5 linked regions of the Pseudophaeobacter arcticus DSM 23566 genome follow. The protein of the gene in region 2 interacts with the protein of the main gene of each other region in a pairwise test. Links are inferred from orthologs where the notes say so. Each region holds a gene or a part of one and is shown on either strand. Other genes may lie near its edges.

The links.
Region 1: the proteins of rplL (region 2) and trhO interact in binary tests that used the Escherichia coli proteins (3 or more experiments, as listed by UniProt). The link is inferred for Pseudophaeobacter arcticus DSM 23566 from one-to-one orthologs.
Region 3: the proteins of rplL (region 2) and dnaE interact in binary tests that used the Escherichia coli proteins (3 or more experiments, as listed by UniProt). The link is inferred for Pseudophaeobacter arcticus DSM 23566 from one-to-one orthologs.
Region 4: the proteins of rplL (region 2) and parC interact in binary tests that used the Escherichia coli proteins (3 or more experiments, as listed by UniProt). The link is inferred for Pseudophaeobacter arcticus DSM 23566 from one-to-one orthologs.
Region 5: the proteins of rplL (region 2) and obgE interact in binary tests that used the Escherichia coli proteins (3 or more experiments, as listed by UniProt). The link is inferred for Pseudophaeobacter arcticus DSM 23566 from one-to-one orthologs.

What each region holds. Positions count from the first base shown.
Region 1 is NZ_KI421507.1:3,975,509-3,978,294, reverse strand. What follows is about bases 16-2,773. They hold trhO (oxygen-dependent tRNA uridine(34) hydroxylase TrhO), read left to right. Parts: upstream 16-817; coding sequence 818-1,729; downstream 1,730-2,773. Other genes in these bases: ARCT_RS26775 (heavy metal translocating P-type ATPase), read right to left, coding at 2,324-2,773; ARCT_RS26780 (MerR family transcriptional regulator), read right to left, coding at 1,849-2,322; pncA (bifunctional nicotinamidase/pyrazinamidase), read right to left, coding at 54-653. In the rest of the region: more of ARCT_RS26775, read right to left, coding at 2,774-2,786. UniProt on the Escherichia coli protein: Catalyzes oxygen-dependent 5-hydroxyuridine (ho5U) modification at position 34 in tRNAs, the first step in 5-carboxymethoxyuridine (cmo5U) biosynthesis.
Region 2 is NZ_KI421507.1:70,776-73,471, forward strand. It holds rplL (50S ribosomal protein L7/L12), read left to right. Parts: upstream 1-1,010; coding sequence 1,011-1,382; downstream 1,383-2,696. Other genes in the region: rplJ (50S ribosomal protein L10), read left to right, coding at 411-929; rpoB (DNA-directed RNA polymerase subunit beta), read left to right, coding at 1,648-2,696. UniProt on the Escherichia coli protein: The binding site for several of the GTPase factors involved in protein synthesis (IF-2, EF-Tu, EF-G and RF3). Is thus essential for accurate translation.
Region 3 is NZ_KI421507.1:678,416-682,511, reverse strand. The notes cover bases 25-4,092. They hold dnaE (DNA polymerase III subunit alpha), read right to left. Parts: upstream 3,738-4,092; coding sequence 225-3,737; downstream 25-224. Other genes in these bases: ARCT_RS0107200 (SlyX family protein), read left to right, coding at 25-70. Also shown: more of ARCT_RS0107200, read left to right, coding at 1-24. UniProt on the Escherichia coli protein: DNA polymerase III is a complex, multichain enzyme responsible for most of the replicative synthesis in bacteria. This DNA polymerase also exhibits 3' to 5' exonuclease activity. The alpha chain is the DNA polymerase catalytic subunit.
Region 4 is NZ_KI421507.1:4,201,582-4,204,613, forward strand. Bases 24-3,027 are described here. They hold parC (DNA topoisomerase IV subunit A), read left to right. Parts: upstream 24-354; coding sequence 355-2,700; downstream 2,701-3,027. Other genes in these bases: ARCT_RS26835 (hypothetical protein), read left to right, coding at 2,841-3,027. Also shown: ARCT_RS0124815 (SH3 domain-containing protein), read right to left, coding at 1-20; more of ARCT_RS26835, read left to right, coding at 3,028-3,032. UniProt on the Escherichia coli protein: Topoisomerase IV is essential for chromosome segregation; it is the principal protein responsible for decatenating newly replicated chromosomes. It relaxes supercoiled DNA.
Region 5 is NZ_KI421507.1:1,665,835-1,668,660, forward strand. What follows is about bases 22-2,819. They hold obgE (GTPase ObgE), read left to right. Parts: upstream 22-802; coding sequence 803-1,837; downstream 1,838-2,819. Other genes in these bases: ARCT_RS0112035 (GNAT family N-acetyltransferase), read left to right, coding at 138-674; proB (glutamate 5-kinase), read left to right, coding at 1,825-2,819. In the rest of the region: more of proB, read left to right, coding at 2,820-2,826. UniProt on the Escherichia coli protein: An essential GTPase which binds GTP, GDP and possibly (p)ppGpp with moderate affinity, with high nucleotide exchange rates and a fairly low GTP hydrolysis rate.

The sequences.
Region 1 (2,786 bases), 3.9 Mb from region 2 along the record:
TCAAACTCCTAAAGAACAGCAGCTAGAAATGAGGCGGCGCTATGTTTCGGCATTCAGCCCTGTTGTAGCTGCACCCCGGCCGCCCGCATCTCTACCAGAGATTTCTCCAGCGACCCCTCCAGATCTATGCCCCGGCAGGCGGTGAGGTCGACCCGGACGTCAAAGCCCAGATTGGCGGCATCCAGGGCCGAAAAAGCAACGCAAAAATCGGTGGCCAGCCCAACAAAGGTCAACTCCGACACCCCGCGCGAGCGCAGATATCCCTCCAGCCCGGTTGGGGTTTTTTGGTCATTCTCAAAGAACCCTGAATAGCTGTCGATCAATGGCCGAAAGCCCTTGCGAATGATCAGATCGCCACTCACATCCAGATCCGGGTGGAACGCGGCTCCGGCGCTCCCCTGAACGCAGTGATCCGGCCATAAAACCTGGGCTCCATAGCTCATCTCGACGCTCTCAAACGGCGACAGGCCTGGGTGCGAGCTGGCAAAGGAGGAATGTCCCGCCGGGTGCCAGTCCTGGGTCAGGATCACGGTCTCAAAATCCGCCATCAAAGCATTGATCGGCGCGACCACCTCATCGCCGCCGGGCACCGCAAGCGCGCCACCTGGACAGAAATCGTTCTGGACATCAATTACGATCAGGGCCTGCGTCATCTCTGTTTCTCCAAGCGCTCTTTCAATCAGACTACCTAGACTTCTATTGTAGCACTGGAAATACGTCACCTAGACGCAGGGATAAAACGCGCTATTTGGCGGCAAAACAGCCCGCCTTTTTTGTTTTTCTTGAAAAATGCGGCGCAGAGTTCTAAGGGCGCATCATGTATAAAATCGCTGCCCTCTATCACTTCACCCGTTTCACCGATCCCGCCGCTCTCAAACCGGCGCTGCTGGAGCTTTGTCTGCACCATGCGGTGACGGGCTCCTTGTTGCTGGCTCAGGAGGGGATCAATGGCACCATTGCAGGCCCCGAAGCCGGGATCGAAGCGGTGCTCAGCCATATCAAAACGCTGCCGGGCTGTGCAGACCTCGTCTGGAAAGAGGCCTTTAGCGACCACCCGCCCTTTGGCAAGATCAAGGTCCGCTTGAAAAAAGAGATCGTCACCATGGGGCAGCCCGATGTCGATCCCAAAGCCAGTGTAGGTCACTATGTTGAGCCCGAAGACTGGAATGACCTGATCCGCGCCGAAGATGTTGCCGTCATCGACACCCGCAACGACTATGAAGTGCAGATTGGCACTTTTGAGGGTGCCATCGACCCAGAAACCGCCAGTTTTAGCGAATTCCCCGCCTGGTGGCAGGCCAACAAGGAACGGTTCCACAACAAGCGCGTGGCGATGTTCTGCACCGGCGGCATTCGCTGCGAGAAATCAACAAACTACCTACTGAGCCAAGGGGTTGAGGATGTCTACCATCTGAAAGGTGGCATCCTGCGCTATCTTGAAGAAACACCCCCCGAAGACAGCAGCTGGCAGGGCGAATGTTTTGTCTTTGACAACCGGGTATCGGTCGGCCACGGCTTGGTCGAAGGCCCACATGAGCTGTGCCACGGCTGTCGCCGCCCCATTCTGCCCAAAGACAAGACACTGCCATCTTTTGAAATGGGGGTTTCGTGCCACCAGTGCATTGATGAGACCTCCGAGGCTGACAAGGCGCGGTTCCGCGAGCGGCAAAAGCAGATGCGGCTCGCCCGGGAACGCGGGGAAGCGCATCACGGTGGGCGCGAAGTTTAGTGAACGGTTTTCTGTGACGGCTCTTTGATGTTTCACCTCCCGGCGCTGTCAACGGACCTGGGCGGGTGAATGAGATCAGCAAAGGGCGAGACCCTATTGGGCAATAAAGGACGCGCCAGTCAGCTGCCAATGGGATCGTGACCTCTGGGATCGCGACCAGTGTGATCGCGGCCAGTGTGATCATGATCTGTCAGGCACTCTGTATGGTCCCGCAGCACCTCCAGCACCCGGCATTGCGCCACCGAATGGTGGCCACAGTCGCCAATCATCCGCTTCAGCTCGATCTGCAGCGCCTGCAGCCTGGCGATGCGGTCCTCCACCTGTTTCAACTGTCGCTGGGCAATGGAATCCGCATCGGCACAGGACTGCGCCGGATTGTCCGCCAGATCCAGCAACTCCCGTATGGCCTCCAGCGAAAATCCCAATTGCCGCCCATGGCGGACAAACCCCAACCGGTCCAGATCTGCCTGGCCATAGCGCCGCTGCCCGCCCTCGGTGCGCTCGGGCTCTGGCATCAGGCCGATGGTCTCATAGTAGCGAATGGTCTGCACCTTGGTGCCGGTGCGTTTTGCCAGGGTTCCAATGGTCAACATGTCAAACCGCCTTTCCTTTCAACAGCCGCAGCGCATTGCCCACCACCAGCAATGAAACCCCCACGTCGGCCGCAATTGCGCCCCACATTGACGCCATGCCAAAGGCGGTTGCCAGGGCAAACCCCAGTTTGGTCACCAGCGAAAGCCCGATGTTCTGATGGATCACCGCCATGGTTCGGCGCGAATGGGCGATCAACCAGGGCAAGCGGCTGATGTCATCGCTCATCAGGGCGATATCTGCGGTCTCAATCGCCGCATCCGAGCCCACGGCCCCCATCGCCACGGCAAAATGCGCCCGCGCCATCGCCGGGGCATCATTGACCCCGTCCCCCATCATCGCCACCATATCATAGCGCTCGGTGAGCCGCTCGACCTCGGCAAGCTTGTCTGCGGGCAGCAACCCGGCATGCACCACATCTATCCCTGTGGCTTGCGCGACGGCCCCGGCGGCTGCCGCATTGTCC
Region 2 (2,696 bases):
GAATGGGCGGCGTCGCAAGACCCGCCCATTTTTTATCGGGCGCCTCCAAATCCCTGTGGTCTTCCCTGTCATCGGTGGCGGCATGAGGGGGCACTGGCTTTGCGGCTGTCAGGCGCTTGTTGCGGTTTGGGCGATTTACCACTTGGAAATCCCTGGAATTGGCAGTAATACGACCAAGAGGTAAAGCGTGCGATTCGTCGTGCGCTTTATTTCATTTCGTCCAAGATGGTGGGTGACCTGTCGATCGGGTCTTAATTTCCCTCCTGAGACGGGAAAGACAAAAAAGATCGAGGGTTCTTTATACCTTCGGGCGACGTTGGCTATCCCTGTAAAACGGACTTGAACGTCAGGCATTTATGCCTGGCACATCAATGAGCCGGGGTGTTTACACCCCAAATTTGGAGAGAACTGTGGATAGAGCCCAGAAAGAGAAATTGGTCGAGGAACTCGGCCAGATCTTCGAAAGCTCTGGCGTCGTGGTGGTTTCCCACTACGTCGGTCTTACAGTTGCTGAGATGCAGGACCTACGAGCGCGCGCAAGCGAAGCTGGTAGTGCCGTGCGTGTTGCCAAAAACAGGCTCGCCAAAATCGCCCTCGAGGGAAAGTCGTGTGAAAGCATTTCTAACCTGCTGACGGGGATGACCGTTCTAACCTACTCTGAGGACCCTGTGGCAGCTGCCAGAGTGGCCGAAGATTTTGCCAAAGAGAACAAGAAGTTCGAAATTCTTGGCGGCGCAATGGGTGAGAACGTTTTGGACCGGGCTGGTGTTACAGCTGTGTCGAAAATGCCTTCGCGCGACGAGCTTATTGCTCAGATCGCAAGCTGCATCGGCGCACCTGCAAGCAACATCGCTGGGGCCATTGGCGCACCTGCAAGCAATATCGCAAGCATTCTTTCGACCATCGAAGAGAAGGCGGAAGCTGCGTAAGCGGTTAGCACTGAATGACTGGCGTGGGGAAATATCCCATGCGTTGGAACACATACACTGAACACGGAAAGAGCTGATACAATGGCTGATCTGAAAGCACTCGCAGAAAGCATCGTGGGTCTGACCCTGCTGGAAGCACAAGAACTGAAAACCATCCTCAAAGACGAGTATGGCATCGAGCCCGCCGCTGGCGGCGCAGTAGTAATGGCAGCCGGCGACGCCGGTGGCGCTGCTGAAGAAGAAAAAACCGAATTTGACGTCGTTCTGAAAAACGCCGGCGCGTCAAAGATCAACGTGATCAAAGAAGTTCGCGGCATCACCGGTCTTGGCCTGAAAGAAGCCAAAGAGCTGGTCGAAGCTGGCGGCAAGATCAAAGAAGGCGTGTCGAAAGACGAAGCCGAAGAAGTCAAAGGCAAGCTGGAAGCAGCTGGCGCCGAAGTCGAAGTGGCCTAAGCCATTTTGTCAGGGGATTTGGTCAGGTTTTCCTGACCCTTCCTTGTAAATTTAAGGCTGGATCCGAAGAAATTCGGGTCCAGCCGAATCTGTCTTAGCAAGGACCATTGTTTACGGTCTTTTCTCAGGCGCGGTTCAACGGATCGGGAGGCCGCCATTCGGGACGGTGGCCATGAATAGATCCAACCACGCTGTCTCGTATGGGCAAGATGCTGTGGCCCGGCAGCAGTCTTGACCGGTGAGAACTCGAAAGGTGACATCTGACATGGCTCAAACGTTCCTTGGCCAGAAACGTCTACGTAAATATTATGGCAAAATCCGCGAAGTGCTGGATATGCCGAACCTCATTGAGGTTCAAAAATCGTCTTACGACCTGTTTCTCCGTTCCGGAGATTCCCCAGAGCCGCTCGACGGCGAGGGCATCAAGGGCGTATTCCAGTCGGTTTTCCCGATCAAGGATTTCAACGAAACCTCCGTTCTGGAGTTCGTGAAATACGCGTTTGAGAAACCCAAATACGACGTCGAAGAATGTATGCAGCGCGACATGACCTATTCAGCACCGCTGAAGGTTACTCTGCGTCTGATCGTGTTTGATATCGACGAAGATACTGGCGCCAAGTCGGTCAAGGACATCAAAGAGCAGGACGTCTTCATGGGCGACATGCCTCTGATGACCCCCAATGGCACCTTTGTTGTCAATGGCACCGAACGCGTTATCGTCTCCCAGATGCACCGGTCGCCTGGCGTGTTCTTTGACCACGACAAGGGCAAGACGCATTCCTCTGGTAAGCTGCTGTTTGCCTGCCGCATCATCCCGTATCGCGGCTCCTGGCTGGACTTTGAATTCGACGCCAAAGACATCGTCTTTGCCCGGATCGACCGCCGCCGCAAGCTGCCTGTGACCACCCTGCTTTATGCGCTGGGACTGGACCAGGAAGCCATCATGGATGCCTATTACAACACGGTGAACTACTCGCTCGATCCGAGCCGTGGTTGGGTGACCCCCTTCTTCCCCGATCGTGTCCGTGGCACCCGTCCGACCTATGATCTGGTCGATGCAGCCTCGGGTGAGATTTTTGCCGAAGCCGGTAAAAAGGTCACGCCGCGCGCTGTGAAGAAAATGATCGACGAGGGCGCGATCAAAAATCTTCTGGTTCCGTTTGAGAACATCGTCGGCAAGTTTGTCTCCAAGGATATCATCAACGAAGAAAACGGTGCGATCTACGTTGAGGCCGGTGATGAGCTGACGCTGGAATACGATAAAGGCGGCGATATCATTGGCGGTACCGTCAAGGAGCTGATGGATGCCGGTAT
Region 3 (4,096 bases), 610 kb from region 2 along the record:
CGAAGCCACCCGCGAACAGGGCAGCGGCGGCGCCCATGTGTTCGGCGACGAACGTCCGCCGCACTACTGATACTGATTCTGGTGCTGATCCTGACCAGCCCGGCTTTGCCTTGGTTTCTGGCGTGCCCCTGATTCCCGGCCGGCCCTTGGCTTTACAGGCGCTCAGACCATGTCTTTGACGGTTTGCTCATCCCTTTTCGAGCAATCGGCGGAAGCTGGCCGCGTCAAATCTCCTCAACCTCCATCACCCCTTCCAGCGATTTCAACGCGCCCTTGATCTGCGGGTTGATCGGGAAGGGCTGGCCCAGGTCCATCTCTACATCCCCGGGCAGGCCGGGGTCTTGCAGATACAAGTAAATCGCACCCGGACTGGCGTTGCGGGCGGCGGATTTGGCGTCCTCCAGCACGGTGGCCACGGTGCTGATGGCCGCGACGTCATCCAGATAGACCCGCAGCGAGGACCGCCCCGCATCGGCAATGGCCGCATCCACCGGCCCGGCAGAGCGCATCAGCAGTTTCAGCTGGTCGCTCTCCATCGTGGCCTCGGCGGTGATCACCACCTTGGAGCCGGTGTCGAGGAATTCCCGTGCCTTTTCCAGCACATCCGAGAAAATCGTCACCTCATAGCCGCCGGTGGTATCCGACAGCTGGGCAAAGGCAAAACGATTGCCGCGGGCCGATTTGCGCTCTTGCCGCCCGGCGACCACCCCGGCCATTTTGGCCATGAACGGCCCGCGCTCGGCCTTGATCATGACCTCATCCAGGGTCATCACATCCTTGCGTTTCAGGGCTGGCATATAGTCGTCCAGCGGGTGACCAGACAGATAAAAGCCAATCGCCTTGAATTCTTCAGACAGCCGCTCAGCTGGCAGCCAATCGGGGGTGTTGGCCAGACGCGGCTCTGGCAGGTCATCGCCGGCCTCACCAAACAGGGACACCTGGTTGGAGGTCTTCTGTTCGTGGATCGCATTAGAATAGTTCACCAATCCCTCAAGACTGTCGAACACCCGGCGGCGGTTACGGTCCAGCTGATCAAAGGCACCGGCGCGGGCCAGCATCTCCAGCGGGCGTTTGCCGATCTTTTTCAGGTTCACCCGACGGGCAAAATCAAACAGATTGACAAAGGGGCGCTCAAACCCGTCCTCGTTCCGGGCCTCCGCAACCAGCCGCATCACATCCATGCCAACGTTTTTCAGCGCGCCCAGCGCATAGACCAGCTCGCCGTTGACCACATTGAACGTCGCCAGCGAGCGGTTCACACAGGGTGGCACATAGGCCAGGCCTAGGCCCTTTTTGACCTCTTCAAAATAGATCGCCAGCTTATCCGTCAGATGGATATCGCAGTTCATCACGCCAGCCATGAATTCAACCGGGTGGTTCGCCTTGAGCCAGCCGGTCTGATACGAAACCACCGCATAGGCCGCCGCGTGGGATTTGTTGAAACCGTAGTTGGCGAATTTCTCCAGAAGGTCAAAAACCTCGGAGGCCTTTTTTGCAGGCACGCCGTTTTCGCCGGCACCTTTTTCAAATTTGGGCCGTTCGGCGTCCATCGCCTCCTTGATCTTCTTACCCATGGCCCGGCGCAACAGATCCGCACCCCCCAGACTATAGCCTGCCATCACCTGGGCAATCTGCATAACCTGTTCCTGATAAACGATAATGCCTTGGGTTTCTTCCAGAATATGGTCGATCAGCGGGTGTACGGATTCGATCTTCTTGAGGCCGTTTTTCACCTCGCAATAGGTGGGGATGTTCTCCATCGGGCCGGGACGATACAGCGCCACCAGCGCCACGATGTCTTCGATACAGGTTGGCTTCATCCGTTTCAGCGCATCCATCATGCCGGTGGATTCCACCTGGAACACCGCCACGGTCTTGGCCGAGGAATAAAGTTTGTAGGTTGGTTCATCATCCAGCGGGATGGCGTTGATCTCGTTCACCGCGCCTTCGGGCGGCTCATAAAGCTGGGTGCCGTCGGCTGCGGTGTGCAGATCGCGCCCCGACTGTTTGATCAGATCTACCGCGTTTTGGATAACCGTCAGGGTTTTCAGGCCCAGAAAGTCGAATTTCACCAGCCCGGCTTGTTCCACCCATTTCATGTTGAACTGGGTGGCAGGCATATCTGAGCGCGGATCGCGGTAGAGCGGCACCAGCGCATCCAGAGGCCGGTCGCCAATCACCACCCCCGCCGCGTGGGTACCGGCCGAGCGCAACAGCCCCTCGACCTGCATGCCGTATTTCAGCAGCCGGTCCACCACCGGTTCGTTCTTGGCCTCTTCCTGCAGGCGCGGCTCTTCCTTGAGACTGTCAACGATGGACATCGGCTTGACGCCTTCGACCGGGATCAGCTTGGACAGACGGTCGACCTGGCCATAGGGCATCTGCAACACCCGCCCCATGTCGCGCACCGCCGCCTTGGACAGAAGCGCGCCAAAGGTGATGATCTGGCCAACCTTGTCGCGGCCATATTTTTCTTGCACGTATTTGATCACCTCTTCGCGGCGATCCATGCAAAAGTCGATATCGAAGTCAGGCATCGACACCCGTTCCGGGTTCAAAAACCGCTCAAACAGCAGCGAATAGCGCAGCGGGTCAAGGTCGGTAATTGTCAGCGCATAGGCCACCAAGGAGCCCGCACCAGAGCCCCGCCCCGGTCCCACCGGGATATTGTGATCCTTGGCCCATTGGATAAAGTCGGCAACAATCAGGAAGTAGCCGGGGAAGCCCATGCCTTCGATGATATTGAGCTCAAAATCGAGCCGTGCCTGATATTCCTCGACGGTGACCGCATGGGGGATCACCGACAGGCGTTGTTGCAGGCCTTCATTGGCGATGCGGCGCAACTCAGCCACCTCGTCATCCGCAAACTTGGGCAGGATCGGATCCCGCAGATAGGCCTTGAACGCACAGCGTTTGGCAATTTCCACGGTGTTTTCAATGGCCTCAGGCAGATCCGCAAAAAGCGCGACCATTTCCTCCTGGCTTTTGAAGTAATGCTGCGCGGTCAAGCGGCGCCGGGGTTCGGATTGGTCCACATAGGCGCCTTCGGCGATGCAGATCATCGCGTCATGGGCCTCGTACATTTCCGTATTGGGGAAATAGACGTCATTGGTGGCAACCAGCGGCAAATCCATGGCATAGGCCATTTCCACATGGCCGCGCTCGCTCAGCTTTTCTGCCTCGGGCTGGCCGTCTTCACCGGGATGGCGTTGCAGCTCCACATAGAGCCGGTCTGCAAAGATCGCCTTGAGCCTCTGCATCAGTTCTTCGGCAGCCGGGCGCTGCCCCTGGCGCAGCAGCCGCCCCACCGGCCCATCCGGCCCGCCGCTCAGGCAGATCACATCGCCCGCGTATGTCGCCAGATCCTCCAGTGTCACATAGGGCAGCTCGCTGCCCTGACGCAGGTAGAGACAGGAATTCAACTTCATCAGATGTTCATAGCCGGTCTCGCTCTGGGCCAGCAGAACCAGCGGCGCAGGCGGCTGCGGGCGTTCCCCCGGCGCAGGTTCGACAAAGCGCAGATCCATCTGGCAGCCAATGATCGGCTGCACCCCCGCATTGCTGGCGGAGACAGAAAACTCCAGCGCCGAGAACAGGTTGTTGCTATCGGTCACCGCAATGGCCGGCATCTCGTGCTTTTTGCACAGATCCGGCAGCTTTTTCAGGCGCAGGGCACCTTCAAGCAGGGAATATTCCGTATGGCTACGCAGGTGAATGAATCGAGGAGCATTTGTCATGACCGCCAAGCTATCCGATCCCCCGCGCAAGGATAAGAGCTGATCTTGCGCAAAAGCTCTGGGTCTGCCGCGAATGCCGCGTTATCAAAGCGGCGTGTAATTGGGCAGACGGGACGCATTGCGATGCTTATCGCGTCGTAAACCGCCTGAAAAATCAGGGGTATTATCAAATCAGGTTTGAAAGTCCTATTCCGTGAGGCCATTTCTCAAGGGGCTGGCTGTGGGAATTGCTATAAAAATAACAGCATACCCCCTGTATATGGTAATAATCTTGCGCGACTAAATGTGACATAGCAGAGTCGCTTTTTCTTGCCAGAACAAGGCTCTGCTTCGTAGGCTATTCGCAGCAAGCATATGCA
Region 4 (3,032 bases), 4.1 Mb from region 2 along the record:
ACAATAACTAAGCGCGACATAGCGCATCCCCCTGAACAATAAATCAATAGCGGCAAAGAATGGCGGCACGTCCAAAGAAGCTGGAACACGGCATTGGACCGACGCGGCAGCACCAAAGGCCGCCATAGCCTAAACTGATCCCCTTAATATAGTTCGAATCTCGACCGAACACAGGGGAGACTGCCCGGGCTTCTCCCCCTTTTGCCGCGATCCGCACAAATCGGCGTCCGCAGCAGGCCTGTGTCGGCTAGCAGGCCTGTGTCGGCATGCTGGAAATGCACCACCTGTCGCAAGTCGGTGGATAAATATGAACCTTCGCTTTACCGCAGCAGATGGGGGAAGTATCACCAAAGCATGAGCGACACCCAAGATAAGACCGATGCCCCGCTGCCGCAAAACGGCGAGATTCTGGAACCCCTGCGCCGCGCCATTGGTGAGCGCTACCTGACCTATGCCCTGAGCACCATCATGCACAGGGCCTTGCCCGATGCGCGCGATGGGCTAAAGCCGGTGCACCGGCGGATCCTCTATGCCATGAGCCGGCTACGGCTCAGCTCTACGGGCGGGTTTTTGAAATCGGCCAAGATTTCCGGCGATACCATGGGCGATTTCCACCCCCATGGCGATGCGGCGATCTATGATGCCATGGCGCGTCTGGCGCAGGAGTTCAACGTGCGCTACCCGCTGGTCGATGGCCAGGGGAACTTTGGCAATATTGACGGCGATAACCCGGCGGCCTCGCGCTACACCGAGGCACGGATGACCTTTGTTGCCGAGGCGATGCTCGAAGGGCTGACCGAGGACGCGGTTGATTTTCGCGACAACTATGATGGTCGCCTCACGGAGCCTGCCGTTCTGCCGGCAACCTTCCCGAATATTCTGGCCAATGGCGCCACCGGGATTGCCGTGGGCATGGCGACCAATATTCCGCCGCATAACATTGCGGAGCTCATTGACGCCTGTATCCACCTGATCAAATCACCGGGTGCCGATGATGATACCCTGCTGAAATATGTGCCGGGACCGGATTTCCCCACCGGCGGCATTATCGTTGAACCCCGCGACAATATCGCCAAGGCCTACCGCACCGGGCGCGGCTCCTTCCGGCTGCGTTGTACCCACGAGGTCGAGGATCTGGGGCGCGGTCAGTGGCAGATCGTTGTCACCGAAATCCCCTATCAGGTGCAAAAGTCCAAGCTGATCGAAAAGATCGCCGAGCTTATCCAGACCAAAAAGGTGCCGATCCTGGCGGATGTGCGCGACGAATCGGCCGAAGACGTCCGCATCGTGCTGGAGCCCAAGTCAAAGAACGTTGATCCCGACGTGCTGATGAACATGATGTTCCGCAATTCGGATCTTGAGCTGCGTTTCAGCCTCAATATGAACGTGCTGATCGACGGGGTTACGCCCAAGGTCTGCTCAATGAAGGAGGTGCTGCGCGCCTTCCTGGATCATCGCCGCGACGTGTTGCAGCGCCGGTCCGAGTACCGCATGGGCAAGATCGACCACCGGCTGGAAGTGCTGGACGGCTTTATCATCGCCTTCCTCAATCTGGACCGGGTGATTGATATCATCCGCTATGACGAGGACCCCAAGGCCGCCCTGATGCGGGAAAACTGGGATCTGGATCATCCGCGTGCCTATGAAGAAGCGGATTATGTCACCCCAGCTGCGGGTGAGGGCCAGCTGAGCGAAGTCCAGGCCGAGGCGATTCTCAACATGCGGCTGCGCTCGTTGCGTCGTCTCGAAGAGGTGGAGCTGACCAAGGAGCGCGACGCTTTGCGCGAAGAACGCGCCGGGCTGGTTGAGCTTTTGGGGTCTGACGATCTGCAGTGGAGCAAGATCACCGAGCAGTTGCGCGCCACCAAAAAGCAATTTGGCAAAGACTATGCAGGCGGCGCCCGCCGCACCCGATTTGCCGAGGCTGGCGAGGTCGAAGATGTGCCACTGGAGGCGATGATCGACCGCGAACCAATCACCGTTGTCTGCTCGCAGATGGGCTGGATCCGGGCAATGACCGGCCATATCGATCTGAACCGCGAGCTGAAGTTCAAGGATGGCGATGGCGCCCGGTTCATCTTTCATGCGGAAACCACCGACCGGCTGCTGGTCTTTGGCAGCAATGGCCGCTTTTACACCGTCAGCGCCGCCAATCTGCCCGGCGGACGGGGCATGGGCGAGCCGTTGCGCCTGATCGTGGATCTTCCCAATGAGGTCGAGATCGTCGATATCCTGATCCACCATCCCGAAGGGCGCCTGTTGGTGGCCTCTTCGGCGGGCAATGGATTTATCTGCGCGGAAAAGGATATCGTGGCGCAGACCCGCAGCGGCAAACAGGTGCTGAACGTCAAAGATGATGATCGCGCTCAGATCTGTATTCCGGTGACCGGTGATCACGTGGCGATTGTCTCGGAAAACGGCAAGTTTCTTGTCTTCTCGGTGGAGGAAATGCCGGAACTCAGCCGTGGCAAAGGGGTGCGGTTGCAGAAATACAATATGGCACGGGGCAAGCAGGGCTCGCTTGAACTGGACGGTGGGCTCAGCGATATCACCACCTTCAACTGGGACGAGGGCATCTCCTGGGAAATGGGTGGCGGCAAGACCCGGCATGAAACCGACCTCAGCCAATGGCTGGGCAAACGCGCGGGTATTGGCAAACGGCCCCCCTATGGCTTCCCGCGGAACTACAAGTTCAAATAATGGGAAGTTTTTCGCCCATGTTCTGTGACCCTTAGGCCACCGACCCTGCCAGAGCCGCCGCTATTGGTTTACCGATTGGGCGGCTCTGGTCTATCTGAAGCTAGATCAAAACCGATTGTTCCTACCCGATGAGGCCCTTGATGTTCCGAATCCTTGCTCTTCTGGCCTCTATGGTCCTGTTGGCTGCCTGCGAAGAAACTCAATTGAACGAGGCCAAAGAAGACCTTGGCGACTTCAACATGCGGGTCTCTTTTGTCTATACCGACAAGGCGCTGCAATGGCCGCTGTCCCGGGCGGCCGAACCTTCCGAGTGGAATGAGCCCATCGAGCGC
Region 5 (2,826 bases), 1.6 Mb from region 2 along the record:
CGACCCCACATCTTTTATGGGTAGAGATCACCCTTTGCCTGTGTGGGACAGGGCCTTTCAGGTCACAGGTCACGGGTCACTTGAAATCTACCTACCGCGCCGTGGTTACCGATTTCTTTGCAAAAAGGAGCAGAGATATGAGCTTGGATAATGTGAAAAATCAGCAGGTTATTGAAACCAGCCGGTTTGTGCTGCGCCCGCTTCGGGAGTCCGACAGCGGCCTTATTGCCCTCTATATGGGTGATGAACGCGTGGCCCGCATGACCCCCTCCATTCCCCATCCGATGCCCCCCGGCGCGGTTGAGGCCTATGTCTCCCGTGCGAGTTCTGGGACGCGGGAAGAGGATATCTGGGCAATCGACGGCACACCGGACGGCGGCGCGGAACTGAAGGGGATTATCAGCCTCAAGCAAATGGACCGCGACCAATCCGAGGTGAGCTTTTGGATTGCGCCCTTGTTTTGGAACACCGGCCTTGCCTCCGAAGCGCTGGAGACACTGGTGAAGGCCAATCCGCTGGGAAGTGTCGCCATGTTTGCCTCGGTCTTTCAGGACAATCCGGCCTCGGCGCGGGTGCTGATCCATTGCGGTTTTGACTATCTTGGCGATGCCGAGAACTTCTCGGTCAGCCGCAACGCAAATGTGCCCACCTGGACCTATAGCCGAAAACTGTGATTGGCGCGGCTGGCGCTTTCAGGTAAGGCACATCAAAGACAATAGGCGGGCCCCAGTAGGGGGCTCGTTGACCCAATCGTATATCCGCGCAGCACCTCGCAAAGGGGGCCGCGCAGCAAGGAGCCGCCATGAAATTCCTCGATCTGGCAAAGGTCTACATCCGCTCTGGTGGCGGCGGCAACGGCTGCGTGAGCTTTCGCCGCGAGAAATACATCGAATACGGTGGCCCTGATGGCGGTGATGGCGGCAAGGGCGGCTCGGTCTGGGCCGAGGCCGTGGATGGGCTGAACACGCTGATTGATTTTCGCTATCAGCAGCATTTCTTTGCCAACAACGGCCAGTCCGGCATGGGGCGTCAGCGCACCGGCAAAGATGGCGAAGAGATCACCCTGCGGGTTCCCGTCGGCACCGAGATCCTCGATGAGGATCAGGAGACCGTTCTGGCGGATATGACCGAGATCGGCCAACGGGTTCAGCTGGCCAAGGGCGGCAATGGTGGCTTTGGCAACCTGCACTTTAAATCCTCCACCAACCAGGCGCCACGGCGTGCCAATCCTGGCCAGGAAGGGGTGGAGCGGACCATCTGGCTGCGGCTGAAGCTGATTGCGGACTCCGGCCTGTTGGGGCTGCCCAATGCCGGCAAATCCACGTTCCTGGCCTCCAGCTCTAACGCGCGCCCCAAGATTGCCGACTATCCCTTCACCACGCTTCACCCGAACCTTGGCGTGGTTGGTATTGATAACACTGAATTTGTCATGGCTGACATCCCCGGCCTGATTGCCGGCGCACATGAGGGCAAGGGCATTGGTGATCGCTTTTTGGGCCATGTGGAGCGCTGCGCTGTCCTGCTGCATCTGGTCGATGGCACCTCTGATGATGTCGTCGGCGACTATCAGACCATTATTGACGAACTCGAAGCCTACGGCGGCGAGCTGGCCAATAAGCCGCGCGTGACCGCCCTGAACAAGATCGACGCCCTGGATGAGGACGAGCGCGCCGAGGCCCTAGCCGCCTTGGAAGCGGCTGTTGGCGGCAAGGTTTATATGATGTCTGGCGTCAGCCGCGAAGGCCTGAACGAGGTTCTGCGCGCGGTGCGTGCCGAGATTGACGATGATCGCATTCGTCAAAAACCCGTCGAGGAACAAGACCCTTGGCGGCCCTGATCGACGCGAGCCGCATTGTCGTAAAGATCGGCTCAGCCCTGCTGGTTGATCGCAGCACGGGCAAGCTGCGGTTGGGCTGGCTGCATTCGCTTGCCAATGATGTGGCCTGGCTTAAATCCCTGGGCAAGGATGTGATCCTGGTCTCTTCGGGATCTATCGCGCTGGGGCGCGAAGTGCTGGGGCTGCCGCGCGCGGACCTGCCGCTGGAAAAATCGCAAGCGGCTGCGGCTGTTGGGCAAATCCGACTGGCGCGCGCCTATGAAGAGGCCCTGGCGCCCCATGGTGTCACCACCGCCCAGGTGCTGGTGACGCTGGAAGATAGCGCTGATCGTCGCCGCTACTTGAACGCGCGGGCGACGCTTGAGACGCTGATTGGTCTGGGCGCGGTACCCATCGTCAATGAAAATGACACCATCGCCACCGACGAAATCCGCTATGGCGACAATGACCGGTTGGCGGCGCAGGTTGCGGTGACCGTCGGGGCCGATGCGCTGGTGCTGCTGTCGGATGTCGATGGGTTTTACAGTGCCAATCCGGCGCTGGACCCCAATGCCAAACGCTATGACACCATTGACCAGATCACCCCCGAGATCGCAGCCATGGCCGGCGATGGTGTGTCTGGCCTGTCAAAGGGCGGCATGATCACCAAGGTGCTGGCAGCCAAGATGGCGACAGCGGCCGGTTGCGCTATGGTGATTACCGAAGGATCGCCCCTGAACCCGTTGAAAACACTGATGGAGGGTGCGCCTTGCACCTGGTTCACCGCGCAGGATGACCCGCAGGTTGCCCGCAAGCGTTGGATTGCGGCGATGAAGCCGCGCGGGGTGGTTTCCATTGATGCCGGGGCCGCGCGCGCGCTGGCAAACGGCAACAGCCTATTGCCCGCAGGGGTCTGTCATGTGGAGGGTGACTTTGGCCGGGGGGATCCCCTGGCCATCCAGGGCCCGGAGGGGCGCATTTTGGGGCAGGGCCTGTCACGCTATACAGGC